2 regions of the Pseudomonas sp. S9 genome follow, and region 2 is predicted to be linked to the other one. Evidence: predicted binding sites of a transcription regulator. Region 2 holds the regulator's gene; the other holds the start of a gene.
What was found. The regulator LexA, encoded in region 2, represses DNA repair genes until DNA is damaged. The targets are predictions, from matches to a motif close to CTGTNTNNNNANACAG.
Positions count from the first base shown of each region.

Region 1 (16,015 bases), on a different contig from region 2:
CCCCGATCATACCCGTAATAAGGGAAGCTGCGAAACCGCTTCCTCGAGAAAGCAGACCATGGTTGAAAATAACGAACTACGCAAGGTTGGCCTGAAAGTAACCCTACCACGGGTGAAAATCCTGCAAATGCTGGATTCTGCAGGTCAGCGCCACATGAGTGCAGAGGATGTCTACAAATCGCTGATGGAGGCGGGTGAGGACTTTGGTTTGGCCACTGTTACCGGGTGTTGACGCAATTTGAGGCCGCAGGCCTGGTTGATCGTCATAACTTCGATGGCGGCCATGCATTGTTTGAACTAGCCGATGGCGGCCACCATGACCATATGGTTTGTGTGGATTCTGGCGAGGTGATCGAGTTTGTCGACTCCGAGATTGAAAAGCGTCAAAAAGAAATTGTAAGCGAGCATGGCTTTGAGCTCGTAGACCACAATCTAGTGCTCTACGTACGTAAAAAACGTTGATAGATCTTCCGGGGCAACCCTGAAGCTCCTTGCCTGGCGCGATTTGTTCGCGTCGTGATGCAAAAAAGGCGACCCGTTGGTCGCCTTTTTTATGGACTGAGTGCACTCAGGCTTGGGCGCTGCTGACCATTTTTCGGGCGTGGGCGATGGATTTATCGGTCAGGTCGACGCCGCCAAGCATCCGGGCGATCTCTTCAACACGTTGATCGTTGCTCAATTTGCTCACTGCTGTGCGAGTGGCGTCATTGCCACGCGCCTTGTGCACGAACAGGTGCTGGTGCCCCTGCGCCGCAACCTGTGGCAGGTGGGTGACGGTCAGAACTTGCCCGCGATCGCCCAGGCGGCGCAGTAACTGACCGACGACCTCTGCAGTCGGGCCGCCAATGCCCACGTCAACTTCGTCGAATACCAGGGTTGGTACCCGTGACGTTTGCGCGGTGATGACCTGGATGGCCAGGCTGATACGGGACAGCTCGCCGCCCGAAGCTACTTTGGCCAGGGCCTTGAGTGGCTGGCCCGGGTTGGCGCTGACCAGAAACTCAACCTGCTCCAAACCGTTGACCTGCGGTTCGGGGCTGCTGCTGGCATGCAGCTGGATGCTAAAGCGTCCACCGGGCATGCCCAGGGTTTGCATTTCCTTTTGGACCGCCTTGCCGAGCTTGTCGGCACCTTTGTTGCGCAGGCGGCTGAGCTCTGCGGCTTTTTCCTGATAATGGCGCTCGAATGCGCTGAGTTCCTCGCTCAGGCGCTCTGCTGCCTGGTCGTCGGCGTTGAGGGTTTCGATTTCATCGAACAGCTGTTGCTGCATGTGCGGCAGCTGGTCGGGCTGGATCCGGTGTTTGCGCGCCAGTGTATAGATAGCATCGAGGCGTTCTTCAAGGGTTTGCAGGCGCTCCGGGTCGGCATCGAAATGATCAATAAAGCGATTGAGTTCGCCAACGGCTTCTTCGACTTGAATCTGGGCATTGGCGAGCATATTACTGGCTTCTGTCAGTGCCCCGGGCTGGCCCTGAAAACTGCTCAGGCGGTTGAGGCTGCCTGTGAGGGCTGACAGTACGTTGCCTGCGTCGCTCTCGCTGCAAAGCTCCAATACCTGGCGGCAGGCGCTGAGCAGGCTTTCGGCGTTGGTCAGGTTCTTGTGCTCCTGCTCAAGCTGCTCCAGTTCGTTGTCGACCAGGCCCAGGTTGTCCAGTTCTTCGAGTTGGTAGCTGAGCAACTGGTGGCGCGCGCGTTGTTCATCGCCGATGCTGGAAATGCGTTCCAGCTCGTTCCGGGTTTGTTTCCAGCGTTGCGCTGCCAGTGATACCTGGCGAGCCAGTTCCTGGCTGCCGGCAAACTCATCGAGCAGGCGGCGATGGGTTTCAGCCTTGAGCAGTGATTGATGTTCGTGTTGGCTGTGAATATCAATCAGTAGCTCCCGAAGGGCCTTCAGGTCGGCCTGGGGGCAGGGTGATCCATTGATGTAGCCACGTGAGCGGCCTTCTGCGGTGATCACCCGGCGTAAAATGCAGGGGCCGTCATTGTCCAGGTCGCGCTCTGCCAGCCAGGCGCGGGCCTCGGGGATATCATCAAGGTCGAAGCTGGCGAGTATGTCGGCCTTGTCTGCGCCGGGACGCACGACGCCGCTGTCTGCACGGTCGCCCAGGGTCAGGCCGAGTGCGTCGAGCATGATCGACTTGCCTGCACCTGTCTCGCCGCTGATTACGCTCATGCCGCGCTCCAGCTCTAGATCGAGATGTTCAACGATTGCGTAATTGTGTACGGACAGGTGCACCAGCATGGTGAGGTCTCCGAGGTGTTTGATATGGTTATTTATACAGTAGTTTTTTCGCTGCTGGCAATATCCTTGTGCGGCCTGTGTTTAATCTTGGTATTTGCGGGCGTTTTGCCCTTGAAGCAGTAAAAACCGCCCCCATATAAGGGGCAGAAGCGTGAATTAAGACTTACGCCGGTTATTTAGAGGAGAAATGAGGCATGGCTGACGAACAGACCCTGGATACGCAGATTCCCGAGGCAGAAGCAGCAGTGGATGCCACGCCGGGTGATGAGTTGGCTGCTCGCGTGCAAACGCTGGAAGAGCAGTTGGCTACTGCGCAGGATCAATCGCTGCGCATGGCTGCTGATTTGCAAAACGTACGCCGTCGTGCAGATCAGGATGTTGAGAAGGCACACAAGTTTGCCTTGGAGAAGTTTGCCAACGACCTGCTACCGGTTGTCGACAGTCTGGAACGCGGCCTTGAGCTGTCGAGCCCGGACGATGAGGCGATCAAGGCAGTGCGTGAAGGCATGGAGTTAACCCTCAAGTTGTTCCGTGACACGCTGTCGCGCTACCAGTTGGAAGCGATTGATCCGCATGGCCAGCCGTTCAACCCGGAGTTGCACCAGGCAATGGCGATGCAGGAAAGCGAGACCCTGGAGCCAAACAGTGTGATCCAGGTGTTCCAGAAGGGTTACCAGTTGCACGGTCGTTTGTTGCGTCCAGCGATGGTTGTAGTGAGCAAGGCGCCCGCCGCTCCGACACCATCAATCGATGAAAAGGCTTGAAATTATTTTTTAAGCCCCCATTAAACAACCAAGCGTTTTAGTGCTAGCGCAACTGTCTTAGAGCCAGTGCGCAATTATCAAAGTTTCGGGAGAGTAAACATGGGTAAAATTATCGGTATTGACCTGGGGACAACCAACTCCTGCGTCTCCGTTCTTGAAAACGGCAAAGCTAAAGTTATTGAAAACGCCGAAGGCGCGCGTACCACTCCATCGATCATTGCTTATGCAAACGATGGCGAAATCCTGGTGGGCCAGTCGGCCAAGCGTCAAGCAGTGACCAATCCGCACAACACCCTGTACGCGGTCAAGCGTTTGATTGGTCGTCGTTTTGACGAAGAAGTTGTACAGAAAGATATCCAGATGGTGCCGTACAAAATTGTCAAAGCTGACAATGCGGACGCCTGGGTTGAAGTAAACGACCAGAAAATGGCGCCGCCACAGATCTCGGCTGAAATCTTGAAAAAGATGAAGAAGACTGCCGAAGACTATCTGGGTGAAGCGGTCACTGAAGCCGTGATCACTGTTCCGGCCTACTTCAACGACAGCCAGCGCCAGGCGACCAAAGATGCCGGCCGTATTGCGGGTCTGGACGTCAAGCGCATCATCAACGAACCAACCGCAGCCGCTCTGGCCTACGGTATGGACAAGGCCAAGGGCGACCACACTGTCATCGTTTATGACTTGGGTGGTGGTACGTTCGACGTTTCGGTTATCGAAATTGCCGAGGTTGATGGCGAGCACCAGTTCGAAGTGTTGGCGACCAACGGCGACACCTTCCTCGGTGGTGAGGACTTCGATATTCGTTTGATCGACTACCTCGTCGACGAATTCAAGAAAGAAAGCGGCATGAACCTCAAAGGTGATCCGCTGGCCATGCAGCGCCTGAAGGAAGCTGCCGAGAAGGCCAAGATCGAGCTGTCCTCGAGCCAGCAGACTGACGTAAACCTGCCGTACATCACCGCAGATGCGTCCGGTCCTAAGCACTTGAACGTGAAGATCTCGCGCTCCAAGCTCGAGTCGCTGGTTGAAGACCTTGTTCAGCGCACCATCGAACCTTGCCGCATGGCGTTGAAAGACGCAGGCGTTGATGTCGGTGCGATCAACGACGTGATCCTGGTCGGTGGCCAGACTCGCATGCCGTTGGTACAGAAGTTGGTAACTGACTTCTTCGGTAAAGAAGCGCGCAAGGACGTCAACCCGGACGAAGCTGTTGCCATGGGCGCGGCAATTCAGGGTGCGGTTCTGGCTGGCGACGTCAAGGACGTGCTGCTGCTCGACGTATCGCCTCTGACCCTGGGTATCGAAACCATGGGCGGTGTGATGACTGCCTTGATCGAGAAAAACACCACGATTCCGACCAAGAAATCGCAAGTGTTCTCGACTGCTGATGACAACCAGAGCGCGGTGACTATTCACGTGCTGCAGGGCGAGCGCAAGCAAGCTTCGCAGAACAAGTCGCTGGGCAAGTTCGATCTGGCCGAGATTCCACCAGCTCCACGTGGCGTGCCGCAGATCGAAGTAACCTTCGACATCGATGCCAACGGTATCCTGCACGTAGGCGCCAAAGACAAGGCGACTGGCAAGACTCAGTCGATCGTGATCAAGGCTAACTCGGGTCTGTCCGAGGAAGAAATCGAGCAAATGGTGCGTGATGCCGAAGCCAATGCCGAGGAAGATCGCAAGTTTGAAGAGTTGGCCACTGCACGTAACCAGGGCGACCAACTGGTTCACGCAACCCGCAAAATGATCACCGAGGCTGGCGACAAGGCCACCGAGGAAGAAAAAGCGACTATCGAGAAAGCCATTGGCGAACTCGAAGTTGCAGTCAAAGGCGACAGCAAGGAAGAGATCGACGCCAAGGTGGCGGCACTCTCGGAAGCGACTGCACCACTGGCGCAGAAGATGTATGCCGAGCAGCCACAGCCTGGTGCTGAAGCCCAGCCAGAAGGCAATGATCAAGGCGCTGCCGATGACGTTGTTGATGCTGAGTTTGAAGAAGTTAAAGACAACAAGTAAGCGCAAGCTTGCTAGGCGCATCCTTGGTGGTTTCAACGATGCGTTAAGGCTCCAGCCGGTTGTGGCGTGAGTCACAACCTGTATGATCCGCCGCGCGGGAGCTTGCTCCCGCGTTGGCGTGTCTGGAGGGAATGATTTGCAAGGCGTTAATCAGAGACGCAGGTGCGATAGCTTTTTAACGATTTGTTCGAGGTGTTGAGGATTTATGTCTAAACGTGACTATTACGAGGTGCTCGGTGTTGAGCGCGGCGCCAGCGAAGCTGAGCTGAAGAAAGCTTACCGACGCCTGGCGATGAAGCATCACCCGGACCGTAATCCTGACGATAAAGTCTCGGAAGAAAAGTTCAAGGAAGCCAACGAGGCTTACGAAGTCCTGTCCGATTCGAGCAAGCGCGCCGCTTACGATCAGTACGGCCATGCCGGTGTTGATCCAAGCATGGGGGGCGCTGGTGCTGGTGGTGCAGGCTTTGGCGGTGCCAACTTCTCCGATATTTTCGGTGATGTATTCAGCGACTTCTTCGGCGGTGCGGCGGGAGCTGGCGGCCGGGGGCGTGGTGGTGCACAGCGCGGCAGCGATTTGCGCTACACCCTTGAGCTGGATCTTGAAGAAGCCGTGCGCGGCACTACCGTGACCATTCGCGTGCCGACGCTGGCAAACTGCAAGACTTGCGATGGCTCCGGCGCGAAGAAGGGCACGACGCCTGTGACCTGTACCACCTGTGGCGGTATCGGCCAGGTGCGCATGCAGCAGGGCTTCTTCTCGGTGCAGCAAACCTGTCCGCGCTGTAACGGCAGCGGCAAGATGATTACTGATCCATGTGATTCTTGTCATGGCCAGGGCCGTGTCGAAGAGCACAAGACCTTGTCGGTCAAGGTTCCGGCGGGTGTTGATACTGGCGATCGTATCCGGCTCTCGGGCGAGGGCGAAGCGGGCGCGATGGGTGGTCCGGCAGGTGACCTGTACGTTGTGGTGAATGTGCGCGAGCACGCGATTTTCCAGCGTGATGGCAAGCATTTGTATTGTGAAGTGCCAATCAGCTTTGCTGATGCGGCCTTGGGTGGTGAGCTTGAAGTGCCGACGCTGGATGGTCGGGTCAAGCTGAAGATTCCTGAAGGCACCCAGACCGGTAAGTTGTTCCGCCTGCGCGGCAAGGGCGTTGCCCCGGTACGTGGCGGTGGCGCTGGTGACTTGATGTGCCGTGTCGCGGTTGAGACACCGGTGCACCTGGATCGCCGTCAGCGTGAGCTGCTTGAGGAGTTCCGCAAGTCGATAGACGGGGACAGGTCGCACTCCCCCAAGGCCAATGGCTGGTTTGAGGGTGTTAAGCGTTTCTTTGGCGACCTGTAACTCTGTCGCTGGTATTGAAAAAGCTGCTTAATGTGCAGGTTTACCCAGTAAACTGCGGGTTAAGCGGCTTTTTCGTTTGAGCCGCATCCGCGCAGGTGCTGGCTCGTAGGTTTTCAGTTTGGAGTGGTTGGATATGCAACGTATTGCTGTGATGGGCGCCGCCGGGCGTATGGGTAAAACCCTGATTGAAGCGGTGTCGCAGGCTGATGGCGCTAGCCTGAGTGCTGCTGTCGATCGTCCGGATAGTAGTCTGGTTGGCGCTGATGTCGGCGAATTGGTTGCATTGGGCAAGATCGGCGTGCAGTTGTCTGGCGACTTGAGCAGTGTCGTTGATGATTTCGACGTGTTGATCGATTTCACCCATCCAACGGTCACCCTGAAAAACCTCGAAATCTGCCGCCAGGCCGGTAAGGCGATGATCATCGGCACTACCGGGTTCAGCGTCGAAGAAAAGCAATTGCTCAGCGAAGCGGGCAAGCAGATTCCCATTGTGTTCGCGGCAAATTTCAGCGTGGGTGTGAACCTGTGCCTGAAGCTGCTCGACACCGCAGCGCGGGTGCTGGGTGACGAGGTTGATATCGAGATCATCGAGGCGCATCACCGGCACAAGGTGGATGCACCCTCTGGAACTGCGGTGCGCATGGGCGAGGTTGTCGCCAGTGCGCTGGGGCGTGATCTGCAGAAGGTTGCCGTTTATGGTCGTGAAGGCCAGACGGGTGCCCGTGATCGTGAAACCATCGGTTTTGCCACTGTGCGCGCCGGTGACGTGGTGGGCGACCACACGGTCCTGTTTGCCGCAGAAGGCGAGCGTGTCGAGATTACCCACAAGGCATCCAGCCGCATGACCTTCGCCAAGGGCGCCGTTCGGGCAGCTTTGTGGCTGCAGGGCAAGCCGGCAAAACTTTACGATATGCAGGATGTTCTGGAGCTTAACTAGGCGCTTTGGCGGGGTCGGCAAAAAGTTGACTGTATCCTGAGGTTTTTAGCTCAAGTTGGGTGGACCAAAAATGCAGTTTCCTGTAAGCTTTCTGCTTTAGTGTGCCCACTAAAAGTTACGCAGAATGAATTCATAAAAAAAGCGGGATGACGGTTCACACGTCATCCCGCTTTTTTACAATCTGCGTTTGCTTCAAGCTTTGATTTTCGGAGGTTTTCTTGAGTAAGCCAGCCCCTAAAGCTGCCATTTTGGCCCTTGCTGATGGCAGCATTTTTCGTGGGGAGGCCATCGGTGCCGACGGCCACACAATTGGAGAGGTGGTTTTCAACACCGCCATGACCGGCTATCAGGAAATCCTTACAGATCCTTCCTATGCCCAGCAAATCGTAACCCTGACCTATCCGCATATCGGCAACACCGGCACCACGCCGGAAGATGCCGAGTCGAACCGCGTCTGGGCTGCTGGTTTGATTATTCGTGACCTGCCGCTGATCGCCAGTAACTGGCGCAACAAGCAATCGCTGCCTGATTACTTGAAAGAAAACGGTACTGTCGCAATCGCCAATATCGATACCCGTCGCCTGACCCGTATTCTGCGTGAAAAGGGCTCGCAAAATGGCTGCATCCTGGTTGGCGACGATGCCACCGAGGAAAAAGCCCTGGAGCTGGCGCGCAGTTTCCCAGGCCTGAAGGGCATGGACCTGGCTAAGGTGGTGAGCTGCACCGAGCAGTACGAATGGCGCTCAACCGTCTGGAACCTGAAAACCGACAGCCACGCTGAAGTGCCTGCCAGTGAATTGCCTTATCACGTGGTTGCCTTCGACTATGGCGTCAAGCTGAACATCCTGCGCATGCTGGTGGCTCGCGGCTGCCGTGTGACTGTTGTGCCGGCGCAAACGCCAGCCAGCGAAGTGTTGGCAATGAATCCTGATGGTGTGTTCCTGTCCAACGGCCCGGGTGATCCAGAGCCTTGCGACTACGCGATCCAGGCGATCAAGGAAGTCTTGGAAACCGAAATCCCGGTTTTCGGTATCTGTCTCGGTCACCAACTGCTGGCCCTGGCTTCGGGCGCCAAGACCCTGAAAATGGGCCATGGCCACCACGGCGCTAACCACCCGGTACAGGACCTCGATACCGGGGTTGTGATGATCACCAGCCAGAACCACGGTTTTGCTGTGGACGAGGCGACCTTGCCAACTAACGTCAGGGCGATTCACAAATCGTTGTTTGATGGCACGCTGCAGGGCATCGAGCGTACCGACAAGGTCGCGTTCAGCTTCCAGGGCCACCCCGAAGCAAGCCCGGGCCCGAACGACGTCGCGCCTCTGTTTGACCGCTTCATCGAAGCCATGGCCAAGCGCCGCTAAGCCTGCTGACTGTGACCAACGGATTCGAGTGAGTAAAAATGCCAAAACGTACTGATATAAAAAGCATCCTTATCCTCGGCGCTGGCCCGATTGTTATCGGCCAGGCCTGTGAGTTCGATTATTCGGGTGCTCAAGCCTGTAAAGCGCTTAAAGAAGAGGGTTTCCGGGTCATCCTGGTGAACTCCAACCCAGCGACGATCATGACCGATCCGGCGATGGCTGACGCCACCTATATCGAGCCGATCAAGTGGTCGACCGTGGCCAAGATCATCGAGAAGGAGCGTCCGGATGCGCTGCTGCCAACCATGGGCGGCCAGACTGCACTGAACTGCGCGCTGGATCTTGAAAAACACGGCGTGCTGGAAAAATTCGGCGTTGAGATGATCGGTGCCAATGCCGACACCATCGACAAGGCAGAAGACCGCTCGCGCTTCGACAAGGCGATGAAAGACATCGGCCTGGCGTGCCCGGTTTCCGGTATCGCGCACAGCATGGAAGAATCCTACGCGGTGCTGGAAAAGGTTGGCTTTCCATGCATCATTCGTCCGTCCTTCACCATGGGCGGCACCGGTGGCGGTATTGCCTACAACCGCGAAGAGTTCGAAGAAATCTGCGCCCGGGGCCTGGACCTGTCGCCGACCCGCGAGCTGTTGATCGATGAATCCCTGATCGGCTGGAAAGAGTACGAAATGGAGGTTGTCCGCGATAAAAAGGACAACTGCATCATCGTCTGTACCATTGAAAACTTTGACCCTATGGGCGTGCACACCGGTGACTCCATCACCGTGGCGCCGGCACAGACCCTGACCGACAAAGAATTCCAGATTCTGCGTAACGCCTCCCTGGCTGTCCTGCGCGAAATCGGCGTGGAAACCGGGGGCTCCAACGTTCAGTTCGGTATTTGCCCGAACACTGGCCGCATGGTCGTGATCGAGATGAACCCGCGCGTGTCGCGTTCCTCGGCTCTGGCCTCGAAAGCTACTGGCTTCCCGATTGCCAAGATTGCTGCCAAGCTGGCCGTCGGCTACACCCTCGACGAGCTGTCGAACGACATCACCGGCGGTCGTACGCCTGCCTCGTTCGAGCCGGCTATCGACTATGTCGTGACCAAGATCCCGCGTTTTGCTTTCGAGAAATTCCCGAAAGCCGACGCGCGCCTGACGACCCAGATGAAGTCCGTGGGCGAAGTCATGGCGATTGGCCGTACCTTCCAGGAATCCCTGCAGAAAGCCTTGCGCGGCCTTGAAGTGGGTGTCGTCGGGCTTGATCCCAAGCTGGACCTGAAGGACCCGGAAAGCGAAGGCACGCTCAAGCGCGAGCTGACAGTGCCGGGTGCGGATCGCATCTGGTATATCGGTGATGCTTTCCGTGCGGGCAAGACAGTTGAAGAAGTCTTTGCCCTGACCAATATCGATGAATGGTTCCTGGTTCAGATCGAAGACCTGATCAAGGATGAAGAGCGGATCAAGACCCAGGGGCTGACCAGCATCGACCGTGATGTGATGTTCAAGCTCAAGCGCAAAGGGTTCTCGGATGCGCGCCTGGCCAAACTGCTGGGTGTAACCGAGAAAAACCTGCGCAGCCACCGCCATAAGCTCAAAGTGCTGCCGGTGTATAAGCGGGTTGATACCTGTGCTGCCGAGTTCGCCACCGACACCGCCTACATGTACTCGACCTACGAGGAAGAGTGCGAAGCGAATCCGTCGACGCGCGACAAGATCATGATCCTGGGTGGCGGTCCAAACCGTATTGGCCAGGGTATCGAGTTCGACTATTGCTGCGTACATGCGGCCCTGGCGATGCGCGAAGACGGGTACGAGACCATCATGGTCAACTGCAACCCGGAAACCGTATCGACCGACTACGACACCTCTGATCGCCTGTACTTCGAGCCAGTGACCCTGGAAGACGTGCTGGAAATCGTCCGTGTCGAGCAGCCTAAAGGCGTCATCGTGCAGTACGGCGGGCAAACCCCGTTGAAGCTGTGCCGTGCCCTTGAAGAAGCTGGCGTGCCGATCATTGGTACCAGCCCGGATGCCATCGACCGCGCTGAAGACCGTGAGCGCTTCCAGCAAATGGTTGAGCGCCTGAACCTGCGTCAGCCGCCAAATGCCACTGCGCGCAGTGAAGACGAAGCCTTTGCGGCCTCGAAAGCCATCGGTTATCCGCTGGTGGTGCGTCCATCCTATGTATTGGGTGGTCGAGCCATGGAGATTGTCTACCAGGAAGACGAGCTGCGTCGTTATATGCGCGAAGCGGTTCAGGTGTCGAACGACAGCCCGGTATTGCTTGATCACTTCCTCAACTGCGCAATCGAAGTTGATATCGATGCGGTCAGCGATGGTGAGCAAGTGGTAATCGGCGCAATCATGCAGCACATCGAGCAGGCCGGTGTTCACTCCGGTGACTCGGCGTGCTCGCTGCCGCCGTACTCGCTGCCTGCGCACATCCAGGACGAGATCCGTGATCAGGTCAAGAAAATGGCCCTCGAACTCAACGTGGTCGGCCTGATGAACGTGCAGATGGCTGTGCAGGGCGAAGACATCTTTGTCATCGAAGTGAATCCGCGTGCATCGCGTACCGTGCCGTTCGTCTCCAAGTGCATCGGCGAGTCGCTGGCTAAAGTGGCTGCCCGGGTAATGGCGGGCAAGACATTGGCCGAGATCGGCTTCACCAAGGAAATCATTCCGCCGTTCTTCAGCGTCAAGGAAGCGGTCTTCCCATTCGCCAAGTTCCCGGGTGTCGACCCTATCCTTGGCCCGGAAATGAAGTCCACTGGCGAAGTGATGGGCGTTGGTGACAGCTTCGGCGAAGCCTTCGGCAAGGCTCAGCTGGGTGCCAGTGAAATCCTGCCAAACTCTGGCTGTGCCTTTATCAGCGTGCGTGATGATGACAAGCCGCAGGCGGCTGATGTTGCACGTGACCTGATTGCGCTGGGCTTCGAGGTTGTGGCCACTGCCGGGACTGCTAAAGTGATCGAGGCTGCAGGCTTGCCTGTGCGCCGCGTCAACAAGGTGACCGAAGGTCGTCCGCATGTTGTCGATATGATCAAGAACGATGAAGTTACCTTGATCATCAATACCACTGAGGGGCGTCAGTCTATTGCTGACTCCTACTCGATCCGTCGTAACGCCCTGCAACACCGGATTTGCTGCACAACCACCCTGGCGGCGGGTGCGGCGATCTGTGAAGCGCTGAAGTTTGGTCCCGAGAAGACCGTGCGCCGCTTGCAGGATCTCCATGCAGGAATCAAGGCATGACAAAATACCCAATGACCGTCCAGGGCGCGCGCGCCCTGGAAGAAGAACATTTGCACCTGACCAAGGTCGTGCGCCCCAAGCTGAGTGAAGACATCGGTACGGCGCGTGAGCTGGGGGACCTCAAGGAAAACGCTGAATACCATGCAGCTCGCGAGCAGCAGGGCATGGTTGAAGCGCGTATTCGTGATATTGAAGGCCGCCTGCAGAACGCACAGATTATCGATGTCACCACCATCGCGCACACCGGCAAGGTAATCTTCGGCACTACGGTTGAGATCGCAAACTGCGAAACTGACGAAAGCGTCACCTACCAGATCGTTGGTGATGACGAGGCCAATATCAAGCTGGGCAAGATTTCGGTCAGTTCGCCTATCGCTCGTGCCTTGATCGGCAAGGAAGAAGGTGATGTGGCCGTGGTCAAGACACCTGGCGGCTTGATTGAGTACGAAATTGTCGAAGTCCGTCATATTTAAGTCGGGCGATGCGCGTGCAGTGCCGCAAGGGGCTGCTTCGCGACTGAGTGCGGGGGCGATCAGTTGGTTGATCGCCCAGACCTTCTGGGTCGGCGGTATCTGGTTGCTGCAGTTCCTGGTGTTGCCCGCGCTGAGCAAATTGGGGCTGGCGCCATTGCTGGTCGATGATTTGGCGGCGACGCTCAAGCCATTGCTGCTGGGGTTGGCGGCAGTTTGTGCTGGATTGCAGGCGCTTGTGCTGGTGGCAGCGCTGGGCTTGCCTGCCTTGTGGCGCGATATTCGCGGGCAATTGCTGCTGACGACAATGCTGATGGTTTCTGGCTACTTTGGCGTGCACTGGCTCGGGCTGGAGGCGCCACGCTGGCAGCTGTTCAACTACATGGTGCTGGCATTCTGTGGCTTGCTGCTGGTGCTGCAGCCGGTGCCTGCCAGGCAGGGTGGGTGAGGTTCTACCCACCCACCGCAGGCTGCGGTGGGCAACCGGGCTCTATGCATCAACCTTGAAAGCGGCTGACGTTCGACAGGTTTTTATTCGCTTTTGGATTTTTGCGGTAGATCAACGCCATTTTGCCGATGATCTGCACCAATTCGGCGTTAGCTGACTTGCATAGCTCATTAATTGCGCTGATGCGGCTTTCGCGTTCGGTGATGCGAACCTGTACCTTTATCAGTTCATGGTCGTTAATCGCGCGTTCTAGCTCGGCCAAGACGCCCTCGGTCAAACCATTGTCGGCAATCATTACTACCGGTTTCAGGTGGTGGCCGATAGACTTGTACTGTTTCTTCTGCTCTTGAGTGAGCGGCATAATCTGATCCCTGCGTCTGATCTGGTGAAAATATGGCGCCCAGTTTACCCGAGCGCTGTAATGCTCGCCCAGAAATTCACGATTGTTATTAGAGGTGCCACGTGGCGCGTTCCAAAACCAGCCAGCGTTGGCTGAAAGAACACTTCGATGATCCCTACGTCAAAATGGCGCAACGGGACGGCTATCGCTCGCGTGCCAGCTACAAGTTGCTGGAAATCCAGGAAAAGGATCGAATCCTGCGTCCGGGCATGACTGTGGTCGATCTGGGTGCGGCGCCGGGTGGCTGGTCGCAGGTGACCAGTCGGGTGATTGGCGACAAGGGCACTTTGATAGCATCCGATATCCTGGAAATGGACAGCATCCCTGATGTGACCTTCATTCAGGGTGACTTTACCGAGGACGATGTGTTTGCGCAGATCCTCGATGCCATCGGTAATAATCCGGTAGACCTTGTGATTTCGGATATGGCCCCCAATATGAGTGGGGTAAGGACTGCAGATCAGGCTCGTGCAATGTATTTGTGCGAACTGGCTCTGGATTTGTCCGCGCGCGTGCTCAAGCCTGGCGGTGATTTCTTGATCAAAATCTTCCAGGGCGAAGGTTTTGATGCATACCACAAGCAAGTGCGCGAGATGTTTGAAAAGGTACAAATGCGCAAGCCGTTGTCTTCGCGTGACCGTTCGCGCGAGCAGTACCTGCTCGGGCGTGGCTATCGCGGTAATTAATCGGCTTGAGAGACTGGCGCTATGAAACCTAGGTCGGGCTTGCCAGTCTTAACCAAACCCAGGTATTACAAGGGTTTACGGATTGGGTTTTCGCGAGTCGCTGTTGGCGGCTCATAAAGGGTTACAGACAGTGCCTGCAAGAAAGGCGCGTTGTGTAGTAAGTTAGATCGGTACATAACTGGTCGTCATGCGAGGCATGCTCGCGCACGGGCTTGCTTCAGAGGGTAGGTAATTGAACGACATGGCAAAGAATCTGATCTTGTGGCTGATCATCGCGGCTGTCCTTGTGACCGTGATGAATAATTTTTCGAGTCCGAACGAGTCGAATAAGCTCAATTACTCTGAGTTTATCCAGCAGGTTCAAGAGGGCGAGGTCAAGCGCGTAACTGTTGATGGCTACATAATCAGCGGCGTGCATACCGATGGCAGCTCCTTTGAAACCGTGCGTCCGGCTATTCAGGACAATGGCCTGATCAAGGACCTGATCGACAACAAGGTCGATATCGTGGGCAAGCAGCCTGAGCGCCAGAGCATCTGGACCCAGTTGCTGGTCGCCAGCTTCCCGATTCTGGTCATCATCGCTGTGTTCATGTTCTTCATGCGCCAAATGCAAGGCGGTGCCGGCGGTAAGGGCGGGCCAATGAGCTTTGGCAAGAGCAAGGCACGCCTGCTGTCCGAAGATCAGGTCAAAACCACCTTTGCTGACGTTGCCGGTTGCGACGAGGCCAAGGAAGAGGTTAGTGAACTAGTCGAGTTCCTGCGTGACCCGGGCAAGTTTCAGCGTCTTGGCGGACGTATTCCGCGCGGCGTACTGATGGTCGGTTCGCCGGGTACGGGTAAAACCCTGCTGGCCAAGGCTGTTGCCGGTGAGGCAAAGGTGCCGTTCTTCACCATTTCCGGTTCTGATTTCGTCGAGATGTTTGTCGGTGTGGGTGCCTCGCGTGTTCGTGACATGTTCGAACAGGCCAAGAAGCACGCACCGTGCATCATTTTTATCGATGAGATCGATGCGGTCGGTCGTCACCGTGGCGCTGGCATGGGTGGCGGTCACGATGAGCGCGAGCAGACGCTCAACCAGTTGCTGGTCGAGATGGATGGCTTTGAGATGAATGACGGCATCATCGTGATTGCCGCGACCAACCGTCCCGATGTGCTCGACCCTGCCTTGCTGCGCCCAGGTCGTTTCGACCGTCAGGTGGTCGTGGGCTTGCCGGACATTCGCGGTCGTGAGCAGATTCTCAAGGTGCACATGCGCAAAGTGCCAATGGGGGAAGATGTCAATGCTGCGGTTATTGCCCGTGGTACTCCAGGCTTCTCCGGTGCTGATCTGGCCAACTTGGTCAACGAAGCCTCGCTGTTTGCTGCGCGAGCTGGCAAGCGCCTGGTTGAAATGAAGGAATTCGAGCTGGCCAAAGACAAGATCATGATGGGCGCAGAGCGCAAAACCATGGTCATGTCGGATAAAGAAAAGCTCAACACGGCATACCATGAGGCTGGCCACGCCATCGTGGGTCGCCTGGTGCCTGAGCATGACCCGGTTTACAAGGTTTCGATCATTCCGCGTGGTCGTGCCTTGGGCGTGACCATGTTCCTGCCCGAGGAAGATCGCTACAGCCTGAGCAAGCGTGCCTTGATCAGCCAGATCTGCTCGTTGTTCGGTGGTCGTATTGCCGAAGAAATGACACTGGGCTTTGATGGCGTTACCACCGGCGCTTCCAACGACATCATGCGTGCCACGCAGTTGGCGCGGAACATGGTGACCAAGTGGGGCTTGTCGGAGAAGCTTGGGCCGCTGATGTATGCCGAGGAAGAAGGTGAAGTCTTCCTGGGTCGCAGCATGGGCAGCCAGGGCAGCAACGTTTCGGGCGATACGGCCAAGCTGATTGACGAGGAAATTCGCAGCATCATTGATGGCTGCTACGACACGGCCAAGCGATTGCTTGAGGAAAACCGTGACAAGCTCGAGGCGATGGCCGAGGCGCTGATGAAGTTCGAGACCATCGACGCCGATCAGATTGAGGACATCATGAGTGGTCGTACTCCACGTGAGCCTCGTGACTGGACAGGCGGTGGTGAT
Region 1 covers NZ_AFFX01000005.1:326,425-342,439, forward strand. Annotated here, with positions in the region: partial or broken gene fur (ferric iron uptake transcriptional regulator) at 59-462, shown strand; gene recN (DNA repair protein RecN) at 569-2,242, opposite strand; gene grpE (nucleotide exchange factor GrpE) at 2,437-3,006, shown strand; gene dnaK (molecular chaperone DnaK) at 3,106-5,022, shown strand; gene dnaJ (molecular chaperone DnaJ) at 5,228-6,370, shown strand; gene dapB (4-hydroxy-tetrahydrodipicolinate reductase) at 6,504-7,307, shown strand; gene carA (glutamine-hydrolyzing carbamoyl-phosphate synthase small subunit) at 7,526-8,674, shown strand; gene carB (carbamoyl-phosphate synthase large subunit) at 8,713-11,934, shown strand; gene greA (transcription elongation factor GreA) at 11,931-12,407, shown strand; gene PSES9_RS0112935 (hypothetical protein) at 12,451-12,852, shown strand; gene yhbY (ribosome assembly RNA-binding protein YhbY) at 12,902-13,213, opposite strand; gene rlmE (23S rRNA (uridine(2552)-2'-O)-methyltransferase RlmE) at 13,315-13,938, shown strand; gene ftsH (ATP-dependent zinc metalloprotease FtsH) at 14,180-16,015, shown strand, end outside.
Region 1: a site for LexA is predicted at 2,267-2,282, ahead of recN (DNA repair protein RecN). Genes of this name have one in related genera too.

Region 2 (16,015 bases):
ATGGTTACACCCGCGTATTGCCACAGCTGAGCAAGGCCGGCGATGACGCTGTGTTGCCTGAGATGAAGCAGGGCGAGGCGCTCAAGCTGATCAAGCTCGATCCTAGCCAGCACTTCACCAAGCCCCCTGCACGTTACTCCGAAGCCAGTCTGGTCAAGGAAATGGAAAAGCGTGGCATTGGTCGCCCATCGACCTACGCGGCGATCATTTCGACTATTCAGGATCGTGGCTACGTTGCCCTGCATAACCGTCGTTTCTATTCGGAAAAGATGGGCGACATCGTTACCGAGCGACTCTCTGAGAGCTTCTCCAATCTCATGGATTACGGCTTCACCGCCGGCATGGAAGAGAATCTCGATGACGTTGCCCAGGGCGAGCGCGAGTGGAAGAACGTGCTTGACGAGTTCTACGGCGATTTCAAGAAAAAGCTTGAAGTGGCGGCCGACGGTGACACTGGCATGCGTGCCAATACGCCGACCTTGACCGACATTGCCTGTCGCGAGTGCGGTCGTCCGATGATGATTCGTACCGCATCGACCGGGGTGTTCCTTGGTTGTTCTGGCTACAGCTTGCCGCCCAAAGAGCGTTGCAAGTCGACCATCAACCTGGTGCCTGGCGATGAAATTGCCGCGGACGATGAGGGTGAGTCGGAATCCCTGGTGTTGCTCGGCAAGCATCGCTGCAAAATTTGCGACACCGCCATGGATGCCTATCTACTGGACGAAACGCGCAAACTGCATATCTGCGGTAACAACCCGGATTGTGCGGGCTACGAGATCGAGACAGGCCAATACCGGATCAAGGGTTACGAGGGCCCGAGCCTTGAGTGCGATAAATGCGGCAGCGAGATGCAACTGAAGACCGGCCGTTTCGGCAAGTTCTTTGGTTGCACCAATAGCGCCTGCAAAAACACTCGTAAATTGCTGCGCAGCGGCGAGCCCGCGCCACCGAAGATGGACGCGGTGAAGATGCCGGAACTCAAGTGCGAGAAGGTGGATGACACCTACGTGCTGCGCGACGGTGCCTCGGGTCTGTTCCTGGCCGCCAGCCAGTTTCCAAAGAATCGCGAGACTCGTGCTCCACTGGTAATCGAGATCCTGCCGCACAAAGACGAGATCGACCCGAAGTACGAGTTCCTGTTCAGTGCGCCACAGAAAGATCCGGAAGGCCGTCCGGCAGTTATTCGTTACAGTCGCAAAACCAAAGAGCAATATGTACAGACTGAGGTCGATGGCAAGCCTACAGGCTGGAAAGCATTCTTTGACGGCGGTAAGTGGAAGGTCGAAGACAAGAAGCGTTGATCAGAGCAGCCGTGCAAGCCTTGGGGCCGGCACGGCTGGGCCTGTAGCTGGCCCAGAGTTGACCTGGCCGGGTCGTTCAGCCTGGTCGGGCGTTGATCGCTGATCTGTCGAGGAGTGGTGAGTCATGGCTAACGAGTTGTATACCCGCACCAACCAAAAAATCTTTTACGCGGGCCTGGCGCTGGAATCCTGGCGCAAGGCTGAAGAGTCGCGCGCGATCAATGCCCAGGGCCTGGTTCAGGCTGAGCGCGAAGCTGCGTTGTTCCATCTGTTCGGCGCTGTATTGGGCCTGTGTCACGAGATCGCCGGTTATTATCGCTTGGCCAACAGCCAGTCGACCCGGATTGAGGTTTTGCTAGATGTTTCGATGCTGGAGGCTGCGCCAAGCCCCGAGTTTTCCGAGTTGATTGAATTGGCAGCCAACCCTGAGACCTGGCTGGCGCAATTGCTCGAAGCCTACAAAAACCTGCACAAGCCGCCACAGATGCCACACAAGGCCAAGGTCGATCCGGCTACGCCTTTGATAGTGGCGGTCAGTATTGATCATGAGCCGGAGTTGCTTGAGCGTGAAACACTCGAGGCCTGGCGCAAAGATATCACTGCCTTGGCACGACGTTTCCGCGAAACGCTCAGCGAGTGGTAGGTCTTATTGATCAGCGGGCTAGGGTGAGGCTCCCGTCGGCTGCTACAATGCACCGCTAACGTGGAGACTCAAACCTATGCCTACTTCGTTTTTAGAAATCGTAGAACTACCAGATGGCCGTATCGCCTTGCGCCGTGCAGACGATGAGGAGGCGCTTGTAGTGCTGGATTTCTCATCAGACGCGAAGTCATTCCTGCAAGGTCAGCACGTAGAAGTAGCCAAGGCGATGCTTAATGTGGGTGTGCAAATGGCAGGTCGCCTGGCCGAGAATGATTTTCAGCATGAAGGCGAAGCGCGGGTTCTTCACTGAGTCAGTCGCATCTACCGCCCTGTAAAAGGCCCGTTAGTGCTCAATCAAGTCATCCTCTACCTGTTCGCCCGAGGCGACTGTCTGGCTCGCAGCCCAGCATAGTTGCGCAGGAGCAGGGTGGGGCAAGAAAAGGCCGTCCACCTTTCTGCGCATTCAGCCCAGGCTGATGTTCAGGCTTTGCGCAGCGCCTTCACGGGCGGCATTTTCAAGTGTCTGGCGCGCTGCACGCTCAAGTGGGTGAAACCAGCTGACAACGGTGTGGCTACGGCCCAGCTTGAGCGCTTCTTCTGCCAGATGCAGTGCGCTTTGCTCGCCGCGCGGGTGCAGTAGCAGGATGCGTTCACGGTTCAGACCGGCCTCGCGCAGCCAGCTTTGGGTCAGGTTGCTGGGCGGTGCAATCAGGGTCAGCCAGCGTTCGCTGTCATTTTCGCTGAGTTCACGCAGGATCGGGGCGAGCAGAGTCAGGCAGTGTCTCGTAGCGCCTCTGAGCGACAATTCGCTAAATGCCTGGGGTTGTTCCTGCCAGGCATCCTTGAGTGCTTCCTGCGGCAGTGCGGGGGCACTGGCAGCCATAAAAGCCTCGAACAGTGGAAGTTGTGTCTGGTTTAGCGGTTGAGACAGCTGCATAAATACTCCATTAGCGGCGGATGACGCCGACACTTAGCCCTTCAATAACCAGATCCTGCTCTTCGAGATTGACTTCTATTGGCGCAAATTCCGGGTTTTCGGCGATCAGCCAGACTTTGCTGCCCTCGCGCTTGAAGCGTTTTACCGTGACTTCGTCGTCAATGCGTGCCACGACAACCTGGCCATTGCGCGCTTCGCGGGTGGTATGCACGGCCAGCAGGTCGCCATCGAATATGCCGATGTCCTTCATGCTCATGCCGCGAACGCGCAGCAGGTAGTCAGCCTTGGGGTGGAAGAACTCGGGGTTGATGCGACATGAGTCCTCGATATGTTGCTGCGCCAGAATCGGCTCGCCAGCGGCCACTCGTCCGATGACGGGCAGGCCGTCTTCTTCTGCATTAGGTTCGAAGCCAGGAATACGAATGCCACGCGAGGCGCCGGGGGTCATCTCTATTGCGCCTTTGCGGGCCAGCGCCTTGAGGTGCTCTTCGGCGGCGTTTGGAGATTTGAAACCGAGCTTCTGGGCAATTTCCGCACGGGTAGGTGGGAAGCCGTTGTCTTCAAGGCATTGCTTGATGAAGGCGAGAATCTCAGCTTGGCGGGGCGTCAGCTTTATCATTGGGTTGGCTCTGTTTTTATATACAGTGACTGGAATTATATACAGTGAAAGCGGCTTGGCAATCATACTTTTGCAATTGGTTAATTTAATCGTGCTATTTTCTCTGTGCGGACCTGTTACTTGATGGCTTTGCTGGACGTCTTGCATAGACGTGATTCCTCAACCCTGAGGGTCGATGCAAAAGACAGCATTGCAATGCTTGACAATGCATAGAACTGAAACGTATGTTTCAAACAAGTGTTTGTTAGGTGATAGATAATGGCCCAGTCGGAAACTGTTGAACGCATTCTGGATGCTGCAGAGCAACTGTTTGCCGAAAAAGGTTTTGCGGAAACCTCGTTGCGTTTGATTACCAGCAAGGCTGGGGTCAATCTCGCTGCAGTGAACTATCATTTCGGTTCGAAAAAAGCCCTGATTCAAGCGGTGTTCTCGCGCTTTCTCGGGCCTTTTTGTGCCAGTCTCGAGCGTGAACTGGACCGTCGCCAGGCCAAGCAAGACACCCAGGCAACGCTCGAAGAGCTCCTTGAACTGCTGGTCGAGCATGCGCTTGCGGTCAAGCCGCGTAGTGGTAACGATCTCTCTATCTTCATGCGTCTGCTCGGCCTGGCATTCAGTCAGAGCCAGGGCCACTTGCGTAAATATCTCGAAGAAGTCTATGGCAAGGTGTTCCGCCGCTACATGATGCTGGTTCACGAGGCCGCGCCGCGTATCCCGCCGCTCGAACTGTTCTGGCGCGTGCACTTTATGCTGGGCGCCGCGGCATTCAGTATGTCCGGGATCAAGGCACTGCGGGCAATGTCGGAAACCGATTTTGGGGTCAATACTTCGATCGAACAGGTGATGCGCCTGATGGTGCCGTTTCTCGCCGCCGGTATGCGTTCGGAATCAGGCTTGAGTGATCCGGCTTTGGCGGCTGCACAGTTGCGTCCACGGGTAAAAAATCCGCCCGTCGCAGCCAAGGTTTGATGTCTTGGCATCCCTTGAAACCGGTCACGAGTGACTATGGTGCAAGCGACACGCGGAAATAGCCGTTGAAGGGTCAGCGCAGCGAGTCGAAGAATGTGAAAAAGCGACCGATTTTGCACTTCGTCATAGCGAACTAAATGAGCACTTGATTCGCTCTACCAGTCCTTCGGGGGGGCAGCAAGGGTTGCCCAGCTGAAGTTCGTCCAGCCTGAAGTCAGTGCGGATTATTTAGCGCCCTTATCTCTGGCTCAGTAGTTTTTTCAGAGGTTCCCGGGTGGGCTTGGCGGGGCTGATCCGCTAAGCTAGCTGCCCATGGCTACTCTTGATTTCATACATATCTCAATTGCCGATCAGCGCCTCTATGGTTTTGCTGATGGACGACTGTTGCTGCGCCTGCCGGTATCAACCGCACTTAATGGTGTTGGCGAGAAAAACGGTTCCGGCTGTACGCCCCGTGGGCGACATCAGGTGCGCGCTAAAATCGGCGCTGGCCTGCCGTTGGCTGCTGTATTGCGCGGCCGCCGCTGGACCGGGGAGATTTGGTCGGCAGCGCTGGCCGAAGCGTTTCCTGGGCGAGACTGGATACTGACCCGGATTCTCTGGCTCAGTGGCTGTGAGCCCGGACGCAATCGCATGGGCAATGTCGATACCTTCCGCCGCTATATTTACCTGCATGGCACGCCGGATACCGAGCCGATGGGAAGGCCGCTTTCCCACGGCTGCATTCGTTTGCGCAACGTCGACATTGAGCAACTGTTCCCGCAAGTGCCGGTCAACTGCGCGCTGGTGATAGATGAAGCACCGTGCCCTGACTGGGCCGCTATACCTCTTGATTAAGGATTTCTTGTGAGCTCACCTTTGCAAGGCTCGTTGATGCTCGACATTGACGGCACCTGGCTGACTGCCGAAGACCGCCAGATTCTGCGTCAACCGCAAGTTGGCGGCATGATTTTATTCGCACGCAATATTGAAGATCCGCGCCAGGTGCGTGAATTGAGTACGTCTATTCGGCAAATTCGCCCGGATTTATTAATTGCTGTCGATCAGGAAGGCGGTCGGGTGCAGCGATTGCGCCAGGGTTTTGTGCGATTACCTGCAATGCGTGCTATTGCCGATAATGCCAATGCCGAGCAGCTTGCCGAGTATTGTGGCTGGATCATGGCTGTCGAAGTGTTGGCCGCAGGCCTGGATTTGAGCTTTGCACCGGTGCTGGATCTCGATCATCAGCGCAGTGCCGTGGTCGGTAGCCGCGCCTTCGAGGGCGATGCGCAGCGTGCGACGCAACTGGCCAGTGCGTTTATTCGTGGCATGGGCCAGGCAGGCATGGCTGCAACAGGCAAGCATTTCCCCGGGCACGGATGGGCAGAGGCTGATTCGCACGTAGCAATTCCCGTGGATGAGCGCAGCCTTGAGCAGATCCGCAGCCAGGACATGCAGCCATTTGCCCAGTTGGGAAATCAGCTGGCCGCGGTGATGCCAGCGCACGTTATCTATCCGAAAGTCGATGATCAGCCTGCCGGTTTCTCACGCCGTTGGTTGCAAGACATCCTGCGTGGCGAACTTGGCTTCGAGGGTGTGATCTTCAGTGATGACCTGTCGATGGCGGGCGCCCATGTAGTTGGCGATGCGGCGTGCCGAATCGAAGCGGCGTTCAATGCCGGTTGCGACATGGGCCTGGTCTGCAATGATCGAGCAGCAGCCGAGTTGGCCTTGAGTGCCGCGCAGCGCCTCAATGTAGTCGCGCCTGACGGTTTGGGGCGGATGCGTCGCCAGGCATTCCCGGGCATAGAATACCGTCAGAGTCCGCGCTGGCTTGAGGCTATTGGCGCATTGCGCGCTGCACAGTTGGTTGAATAAGGATAACGAGATGACTGTCTACGCGATCATTGGTGGCACTGGCCTGACGCAGTTGCAAGGCTTGACCATTACCGCTGCGCTGAATATCGATACGCCCTTTGGTGCACCGTCCGCACCGGTGCTGCGAGGTGAATACGCAGGACGCGAAGTGTTGTTTTTGGCGCGCCATGGTCATCCGCATCGAATTCCACCGCACCAGGTCAATTACCGCGCCAATTTGTGGGCGTTGAAAGAGGCGGGAGCCCAGGCCATTGTTGCGGTCAACGCCGTCGGTGGTATCCATATGGCCATGGGGACCGGGCACTTCTGCGTGCCGCATCAGATCATTGACTACACAAGCGGGCGCGAGCACACCTACTTCGCCGGCGAGCTGGAGCACGTGACCCATATCGACTTCAGTCATCCTTATGATGAGGCGCTGCGCAGCAAGCTTTGCCAGGCATTGGCTGCCGAGCGCTGTGAATTCAGTAATCATGGGGTTTATGGTGCGACCCAAGGTCCGCGTCTTGAAACCATGGCCGAGATCGCCCGCATGGAGCGCGATGGCTGCGATATTGTTGGCATGACCGGCATGCCGGAAGCAGTATTGGCGCGTGAGTTGACGCTGCCTTATGCCTGTCTGTCGCTGGTGGTTAACCCGGCTGCCGGCAAGAGCAATGAGCTGATTACCATGGCCCAGATCGAGCAGGCGCTGGTCGAGGGGATGGACAAGGTCAAGGCCGTCCTGGCGCGGGTGCTGAGCGCCTGATTCGGGTAAAGGGTGGGCGCGCTTGGCGTTGCACACCCTGTCGAGTTGCCTGCCTGGTTAGTGCTAATCAAGCCCTGCGGTATTATCCGACCTAGAACTTTGGCCCGGATTTGGTGTTATTGCCCTTGGCCATGCGGTCGTAGAGCACTACATTCACCGTCGCCGCGAGATTCATGCAGCCTTGAGTGGGGATGTACACCACATCTTCGCACCAGGCGCGAATTTCCTTGCTGAGCGAGCCGTCTTCCGGGCCAAAGATATAGATCGCGCGGTCAGGATGGGTGTATTCCGGCAAGGCGTGGGCGCCATCAACCAACTCCACGGCCACGGGCGTGCACCCCAGCGGAATGATCTTCTGCAAGTCGTCGATATTGATCAATGGAATATCAAGATGCACGCGCTTGGTGTCGGTGACAAAGTCCTTGGCGCGGTCATAGCGGGTGCCGGTATAAAACACGCTGCTGACACTGTAGCAACCTGCAGCCCGCATGATAGAGCCTACGTTGTCGGGTGACTTCGGGTTGACCAAGCCAATGCAACTGTATCGTTTGTTCGCCACGGCCTGTGCCCTTTGCGCAAAAGGCGCTGATTATACGTGCAGTTGCGCGCCGGTGATTACTCTTTGCTTTTAAGCAGCGCCGCCAGGTCGGCAAATGGGTTGTGGGTGACCTGGGTTTTTTTCGGCGAGCCGGTCGATGACTCAGAGAAGTATTGCTGGTCGGTGTATCGCGAGTGCTCGTTGTCGTGGCAAAACAGGCAAAGCAGTTCCCAGTTGGAACCGTCCTGCGGGTTGTTGTCATGGTTGTGATCGCGGTGATGAACGGTCAGCTCGCTCAGGCGCTTGCCGGAGAACTCACGAGCGCAGCGACCACAGACGTGCGGATACATCTTGAGTGCCTTGTCGCGATAGCCTTCTTCGCGGCTGCGCTGGGCGTCAGCAAGGATACGGTCTAGCTTGGCGGTGGCTGGTGGCTTTTGCGAATTCATGGAGGTTGTCCGAGTAAGTGACCTTGGCTGTCAGTTTAGCGCCAGTGTCGCTCAGCGAGAACTGTCTTGATAACCTGCCGTCCAATGTCAGGCAGAGGCGCTAAACTGAGGTCGGGGATTATTGGAGGTTGCTATGCAAGGCATGAAACCCATTATCGGCGCTGTGGCGCTGAGTCTATGCGCCACGGCGGCGCCGGCGCTGGCACAGAATTACGGCACTCTCGGTTCCGGCAGTGGTTCGTCTGCAGGTGCACCGGGCAGCCCAACCCCACAGCCCTATGATCAACCGCGACTGCGTTCAACGCCAGGTGGTGCGCCAGCCAGTAGCCCACGCCTGCTTAACAATTCGGTTAACCAACCGATCCGCCAGCAAAGGCCAACCACCACCTTGAGCCCGGCGGACGAACCTATTCCCGAGCTTGAAGAGCAACTGCAGCGCAACCGCGAGGGGTTCAAGCAAGAGCAAAAGCCCGAACAGTAGGGTGGCTTACGCTTTTTTCAGTCACCGCTGGCCAGCGCGTTCAAGTACGTGCTTGCCCAGCTTCGCGTTGTCGCACCCTACGGAGTGGTTGTAACGCTCTCAAAGCTGCTGTTCCACAAGTTGACCGTCCACCATGCGCAAGCGCTTGGACATGGCCACGGCAATCGCTCGGACGAGTTTGGCGGCGGCCTTTGGCGATTCGTTGATCATTTTTTCCAGCGAGTCCCGTGATAGAACCACTAAGGTGCAGTCACTCACCGCCACGCAACTGGCTGAGCGGCGCTCGCCGTCGAGCACTGCCATTTCACCGAAGGCGCGCCCCTTGCGCAGCTTGGCGATTTCAACAGTGTCGCCGTTTGAATTGGTCTTGCAGACCGATACGGCGCCGAAATGAATGACGCACATAAAGGTGCCAGCCTCACCTTCGCTGCATATCAATTGTTCAGGCTCATACTTGCTGATGCTGAAATAGCCCGCCGCCGCCAGGACATCGGCAGGGTGCAAGCTATTGAACAGGCCGCTGTCGAGCAGCATGTCGCGTATTTCGTTGATCAGGTATGAGCGCTCAGTCATCGTCTTTCAAGGCCGTTTCCAGGTGGCTCAAGCATGCCAGTCCTGGCGTGGTCAAAGTTGTGAACGCCCGCACAGGCGGGTGCTCACAAGATATCTTGAGGCCGCTAGCCAAGCTGCAGAACCTTGAAGATAAAGGCGTATTCCAGGGCAACGTCCTTGAGCGCCTGGTAGCGACCGCTCATGCCGCCATGGCCCGCATCCAGCTCGGTCTTGAGCAACAACAGGTTCTGGTCGGTTTTGCTGGCCCGCAGCTTGGCCACCCATTTAGCTGCTTCCCAATATTGAACTCGACTGTCGTTGTAGCCGGCCACCACCAACATGGCCGGATAGGCTTGGGCGCTGACGTTCTCATAAGGCGCGTAGGCCTTGATGGTGGCATGCACCTCGGGTTGGTTCGGGTCGCCCCATTCATCGTATTCGGTGACAGTGAGCGGCAGGTCCGGGTTGAGCATGGTGTTGAGCACATCGACGAAAGGCACTTCAGCAATGGCAGCGGCGAACAGATCCGGGCGCTGGTTAAGCACCGCGCCCATCAACAAGCCCCCGGCACTACCGCCGCTGATGACCAGTTGTTCACGGCGGGTGTAACCGATTGCGCACAGGTGTTCGGCGCAGGCGATAAAGTCATCGAAGCTGTTGTGCTTGTGCTCCAGTTTACCTGCGCGGTACCAGGCTTCGCCCAACTCACCACCGCCGCGTACATGGGCGATGGCAAATACCACACCGCGATCAAGCAGGCTCAGGCGTGCGTGGGAGAACCATGGGTCGAGGCATTCGCCATAGGCGCCATAACCATAGAGGTAAAGCGGGCAGGGCGTGCCGATCAAGTCTTTGCGTGCGACCAGGCTAATCGGGATTTGCTGGCCATCTCCTGCCGTTGCCCAGACCCTTTGGCTGACATAGGCATCGGCATCAAACGGGCCTTCGACCGGCGTTTCCTTGAGCACCTGCTGCGCACCCGTGGCCAGGTTCAGCTGGCGAACCTGGGCGGGGCGATTGAGCGCCTCGTAGCGCAGGCGCATGTTGTCGCTCTCGAACTCCAGCGCATCCTGCACATAGAGGCTGTAGGCCGCATCCGGCAGGCTGACGCGATAGCTCGGCAAGCCGGTGGGTGTTACTTCAATGATCGGCAAGCCGCCCTCACGCAGGCTTAGCAGCAATGCATTGGCATTGAGCGTCATGCCGTCGATCATCACCTGGTCGTCATGGGTGCGCAGTTCAATCCAGTGATCGCGGGTGAAGGCATGCTCGGGCGCGCGGTACAGCGCAAAGTTGATACCGCTCTGGTTACTGCGAATAAACCATTGCCATTCGCCATGGTGCAGGCCGTGATCAACGTCGTATTCGTGATCCTCCTGGCGTGGGGCCACGCAGCTGAAGGCTTGCCCGGGCGTCTCGGCATCCAGAACCCAGGCTTCGCTGGTGGTCTTGCTGCCCAGCATCAGGATCAGCTTGCGTTCCGATGAGGCGCGGTAGCAGTGCATAAAGAAACGCCCATCGGGCTCATGAAACACCAATTCGGCCTTGTCGCTGCCCAGGCTGGTGCGGTAAAGCTTATGCGGGCGATGGGTTTCATCGAGTTCGACAAAGAACAGCGTTTGGCTGTCGTTGGCCCAGACCATGCTGCCATCGCAATCTTCAAAAGCCAGGGTCTGGACGCTGTTATCGCTGAGTTGCTTGACATGCAGCTGGTAAATTTCTTCGCCGCTGGTATCGGTGCTGTAAGCCAGGCGCTGATGATCAGGACTGATGCTAAAGGCGCCGAGGGAAAAGAATCCGCCGTCGGCCAGTTCGTTTGGGTCGAGCAGCAATTGCTCGCTGCTTTCATCGACAGTGTGGGAGCCATCTGCCGGGCGTTTGCAGCGGTAGTGGCGCGGGTATTCATCACCGGCGGTGGTGCGCTGGTAGTACAAATAAGGCCCCCAGGGCGAGGGCAGCGACAGGTCGGTCTCGCGGATGCGGCCTTTAATCTCCTGGAAAAGGTGCTCACGCAGCTCGGCCTGATCGCTCAGTTGCGCTTCGAGGTGGTCATTCTCGGCCCGTAGATACTGGAGAACATCTTCACTGTCGCGATTTTCCAGCCAGCGATAGGGATCGCTGCCAGCCTCACTGCGGGCGATAGGGGCGTTGGCCATGGGATTACTCCGGAATCATTGAGTACCGACGGCAGGGGCGCCGTTGGGCGTAAAAGTCGTTATCATAAGGGCCACCATACATGCCCGCCATCTTGCCAGGGATTTGCCACCTTATGTTTGAGAACGAAAACCTACTCGCATGGGCCGTCTACGCCGTTGCCGCGTTGGGCTGCCTACTGGTTTGGTTCCGTTTAACCCGCTGGATGTGGCGTTACGTGCGCGAACCTTTGCGGGTTCTGGTCGCGGTCTTGTTATTCAGCCCGACCATTGTCGACCCGGGTAAGGAGCTGTTTGCCCCGGCTATCGCGGTTAGTGCCCTGGATATTTTATTCAAGGTGGGTAATAACCTCTGGCGTGCAGTGGCTGATCTGGCCCTTTACGGCATGATTGCCTTTGCCGCCTACCTGGTTTTCGTGGCCATTCGCTGGCCAATCGAGCGTTGGTGGAAAGAACGTCGCCAGGCCAGGCTGGAGCCTGAAGAGGAGCAAGACCCACGCACCCTGCGTGAAATCATGGATGATGGCGATGCCGAGCCCACCTATGCCCAGCATGACCGCCACGGCATGCGTGTAGAGCCAAGACTCTAGCCTTGATCAAGCCGCTTGCCCGCACCGGCAAGTGGCTTGATTTTCTTGCTTTTGCTGGCAACTGAGTGCGACTGGCAAAGCTTACCCCGCCGAACAAAAACTATCGCAACCTGCATATGGCGGGCGACTGCCGGGTAGCGCCTGGGCTAATCTTGTGCAAACGCACTTTGCGCAATGGCAAGGCGCTGAGAAATCCCTGAAAACCATAGTGCGTCCAGGTTACTACAGCGGTTGGAGAAAACAGGATGTGTGAACTGTTGGGCATGAGTGCCAACGTGCCGACTGATATTGTTTTTAGCTTTACCGGGCTGATGCAGCGCGGTGGCAGTACCGGCCCGCACCGCGATGGCTGGGGGATAGGTTTTTATGAAGGGCGCGGTCTGCGCTTGTTCCAAGACCCCAGCGCCAGTTATGAGTCGGAAGTGGCAAAGTTGGTGCAGCGCTACCCGATCAAGAGCGAAGTGGTGATCGGGCATATTCGCCAAGCCAATGTTGGCCGGGTCTGCCTGGCCAATACTCATCCCTTCGTACGCGAAATGTGGGGGCGTAGCTGGTGTTTTGCCCACAACGGCCAGTTGGCGGACTTTGCTCCCGAACTGGGCTTCTACCAGCCCATTGGCGATACGGACAGTGAAGCGGCCTTTTGCGATTTGCTCAACCGGCTACGGGCTGAGTTTCCCTGTGCGGTTGAGGTCGAGCAAATGTTGCCGACCTTGGTTCAGGCCTGTGCCGCCTACCGGCGAAAGGGCGTTTTCAATTGCCTGCTCAGTAATGGCGATTGGCTATTTAGCTTTTGTTCAAGCAAGCTAGCCCATATCACCCGTCGCGCACCTTTCGGGCCGGCACAGTTGACGGATGTTGATGTGCAGGTCGATTTTCAGTCAGAAACCACGCCCAATGACATAGTCACAGTGCTGGCAACGGCGCCATTGACCAATAACGAGAGCTGGAATTTGTACCAGCCGGGAGAGTGGCGTTTGTGGCGCGCGGGGGAATGTATCGCACAAGGCCTGGCGGATTAACCAGGAATAAAGGGGAGGGGGCGGATGTTTAAAAGCTATCTACGCTTGGCGCTGTTTGCTTTGGGCTTGCTGGTCGGTGTGCAGGTGCCTGGCTATATCGACGATTACAGCAAGCGTGTCGATGCGCACCTGCAGGAGTCCGAGCAAAGCCTGCAAGGCTTCCGTGACACTGCAAAACGCTTTTTCAAGGGCGATATGCTTGCCTTGGTGGCGCATTATCAGGCCAGTGATGATCCGGTGATGCAAAGCGATGCAAAGAGCGTCAATACCCTGGTGATGCGTTCGGACTGGCTTAAGGCTGAATCCAAAGCCATGCATGGCCCCTGGTATCAGCAGGTTTGGCATCTGGCTACCGCTGCCGATTCCGAGTTGCTCAGGGAAACCTACGCGGCCTATAGCTTCCAGGTGTTACTGGTGCCCGAGGCGATTGCCTGGGGAATTGTCTGCGCCTTGTTGCTGGCGTTGCTGGTCGAACTGTTGCTGGTGACCATTGTACAACTGCTTGGCGGTGGCCAGAATCGTCGCGTGCGTGACCGTCATTGGCGATAAGCATGCTCAAGCGCTGCCGCAGGTGAGCCTGCGGCATTTGCTTATTTGGACAGCAACTTCATGCCGTCTTCTAGGCCTTGCAAGGTCAAGGGATACATCTTGTCCTCGACCAGTTCACGAATGATGTTGGTCGAGGCGGTGTAGCCCCAGGTGTCTTTGGGGTAGGGGTTGATCCAGATGAGTTTCTTGTATTTCTCCATGAAGCGCTTGATCCACAGATAACCTGGTTCTTCGTTCCAGTGCTCGACGCTGCCACCGGCCTGGGTGATTTCATAGGGCGCCATGGCCGCATCCCCGACAAATACGACTTTGTAATCAGCGCCATACTTGTGCAGCAGGTCCTGGGTGGAGAAACGCTCGGAGGTGCGGCGCAGGTTGTTTTTCCACACCGACTCATAAATGCAGTTGTGAAAGTAGAAGTACTCCATGTGCTTGAACTCGGTCTTGCACGCGGAAAACAGCTCTTCACAAACCTTGACGTGGGCGTCCATCGAGCCGCCGATGTCGAACAGGATCAGCAGTTTGACCGTGTTGCGTCGCTCCGGTCGCATGCGGATGTTGAGCAGGCCTGCGTCCTTGGCGGTATGGTCGATGGTGCCATCGAGATCCAGCTCATCTTCGGCGCCCTGGCGGGCAAACTTGCGCAGGCGGCGTAGTGCAACCTTGATGTTGCGCGTGCCCAGCTCAACCTGGTCGTCGAGGTTCTTATAGTCGCGCTGGTCCCACACTTTCACGGCTTTACCCTGGCGCTTGCCGGCATCTCCAACACGAATCCCTTCCGGGTTGAATCCGCCTGAACCGAAGGGGCTTGTGCCGCCCGTGCCAATCCACTTGTTACCGCCAGCGTGGCGCTCTTTCTGTTCTTCGAGACGCTTTTTAAACTCTTCGATGAGTTTGTCCAGGCCGCCGAGGGATTCGATCTTGGCGCGTTCTTCTTCGCTGAGCGAACGCTCGAACTCCTTGCGCAGCCATTCATCCGGGATCAGCGCTTCAATATGCTGGTTGAGGTTTTCCAGGCCATTGAAATAGGCGCCGAAGGCGCGGTCGAACTTGTCGAAGTGGCGCTCGTCCTTAACCAGAATAGTGCGGGCGAGGTAATAGAACTCGTCCATGTCAGCGAACACCACGTTGTGTTTCAACGCGTTGATCAGGTCGAGCAACTCACGCACCGAGACCGGCACCTTGGCTGCACGCATTTCGTTGAATAGGTTAAGCAGCATGGCTGCACCCTCATGTGTAGGTTCGGATCGGGCTGCTGCGCTTCGGCCCTCGCAGGCAGGCTTGGCTGGCCAGCGAGGACTCTCTACACGGGCTCTCGCCCGAGAGCGACCGGCCGAGCGGAGTCGCCACGATCGGACAATTAGCGACCGGCGCGGCGGCTCATAAAGGCCAGGCGTTCGAGCAGTTGAACATCCTGCTCGTTCTTGACCAAGGCCCCGGCCAGCGGCGGAATCGCCTTGGTTGGGTCGCGCTCACGCAATACCGCTTCGCCGATGTTGTCGGCCATCAGCAGTTTCAGCCAATCAACCAGTTCGGAGGTCGAAGGCTTCTTCTTCAGGCCCGGCACCTTGCGCACATCGAAGAACACGTCGAGGGCCTCGCTGACCAGGTCTTTCTTGATGGTCGGGTAGTGCACGTCAACGATGCGCTGCAAGGTGTCCCGATCGGGGAAGGCGATGTAGTGGAAGAAGCAGCGGCGCAAGAAGGCATCCGGCAGTTCCTTCTCGTTGTTCGAGGTGATGATGATAATCGGGCGCTGGACCGCCTTGATGGTTTCATCGGTCTCGTAAACGTAGAACTCCATCTTGTCGAGTTCTTGCAGCAGGTCGTTGGGGAATTCGATGTCGGCCTTGTCGATTTCATCGATCAGCAGGATGACTCGTTCTTGGGATTCAAAGGCTTCCCAGAGTTTGCCCTTCTTGATGTAGTTGCGTACATCGTGGACCTTGTCGGAGTCGAGTTGCGAGTCGCGCAGGCGGCTGACCGCGTCATATTCATACAGGCCCTGGTGGGCCTTGGTGGTTGATTTGATGTGCCAGGTGATCAGGCGCGCGCCAAAGGACTCGGCCAGTTGCTCGGCCAGCATGGTCTTGCCGGTACCAGGCTCACCCTTGACCAGCAACGGGCGTTCCAGGGTAATGGCAGCGTTAACCGCAAGCTTGAGATCGTCGGTTGCGACGTATGACTGAGTGCCTTCGAACTTCATGCTAAATCCTCACACCGGTACGCCCGGGTAATCGCCACGGGTCAATGGGTTAAAGCCCAACTATACCGTGCCGGTTGGGCCGCTGTGAACGAAGACGGGGTATTCAGTCACTGAATGGCGAGTCACCTTGCAAACGTTCCTTGGGACCGGTCATTGCCGGGTTGAGTCGAAACGATTACTGAATGCCTTGACGAAGGCATTGCGCAGAATCGATTTGAAGGCCTGCCAGTTACTGACGTCGTAGGCGTTGAGGTCGCCGGCAATCTCGATGCGGGTGGCGAATTGGTCCTTGCTGTGGTTTTTCAGCAGCCAGCCGCCGCTGCCAACCAGGGCTTCCCAGATACCGCTGAAAAAGTTTTTATCCTCGGCCTCGACATCTTGTTGCCAGTCGAAAATCTCCATGT
Region 2 covers NZ_AFFX01000001.1:194,046-210,060, forward strand. Annotated here, with positions in the region: gene topA (type I DNA topoisomerase) at 1-1,301, shown strand, start outside; gene PSES9_RS0100955 (DUF6586 family protein) at 1,426-1,944, shown strand; gene PSES9_RS0100960 (hypothetical protein) at 2,021-2,254, shown strand; gene sulA (SOS-induced cell division inhibitor SulA) at 2,408-2,881, opposite strand; gene lexA (transcriptional repressor LexA) at 2,892-3,500, opposite strand; gene PSES9_RS0100980 (TetR/AcrR family transcriptional regulator) at 3,759-4,466, shown strand; gene PSES9_RS0100985 (L,D-transpeptidase) at 4,779-5,303, shown strand; gene nagZ (beta-N-acetylhexosaminidase) at 5,325-6,323, shown strand; gene PSES9_RS0100995 (S-methyl-5'-thioinosine phosphorylase) at 6,334-7,071, shown strand; gene PSES9_RS0101000 (RNA methyltransferase) at 7,163-7,630, opposite strand; gene PSES9_RS0101005 (YajD family HNH nuclease) at 7,687-8,058, opposite strand; gene PSES9_RS22855 (hypothetical protein) at 8,192-8,539, shown strand; gene PSES9_RS0101015 (cyclic nucleotide-binding domain-containing protein) at 8,639-9,112, opposite strand; gene PSES9_RS0101020 (S9 family peptidase) at 9,217-11,247, opposite strand; gene PSES9_RS0101025 (hypothetical protein) at 11,361-11,834, shown strand; gene PSES9_RS0101035 (class II glutamine amidotransferase) at 12,080-12,856, shown strand; gene PSES9_RS0101040 (DUF2937 family protein) at 12,881-13,405, shown strand; gene PSES9_RS0101045 (vWA domain-containing protein) at 13,447-14,625, opposite strand; gene PSES9_RS0101050 (AAA family ATPase) at 14,766-15,611, opposite strand; gene PSES9_RS0101055 (DUF748 domain-containing protein) at 15,762-16,015, opposite strand, start outside.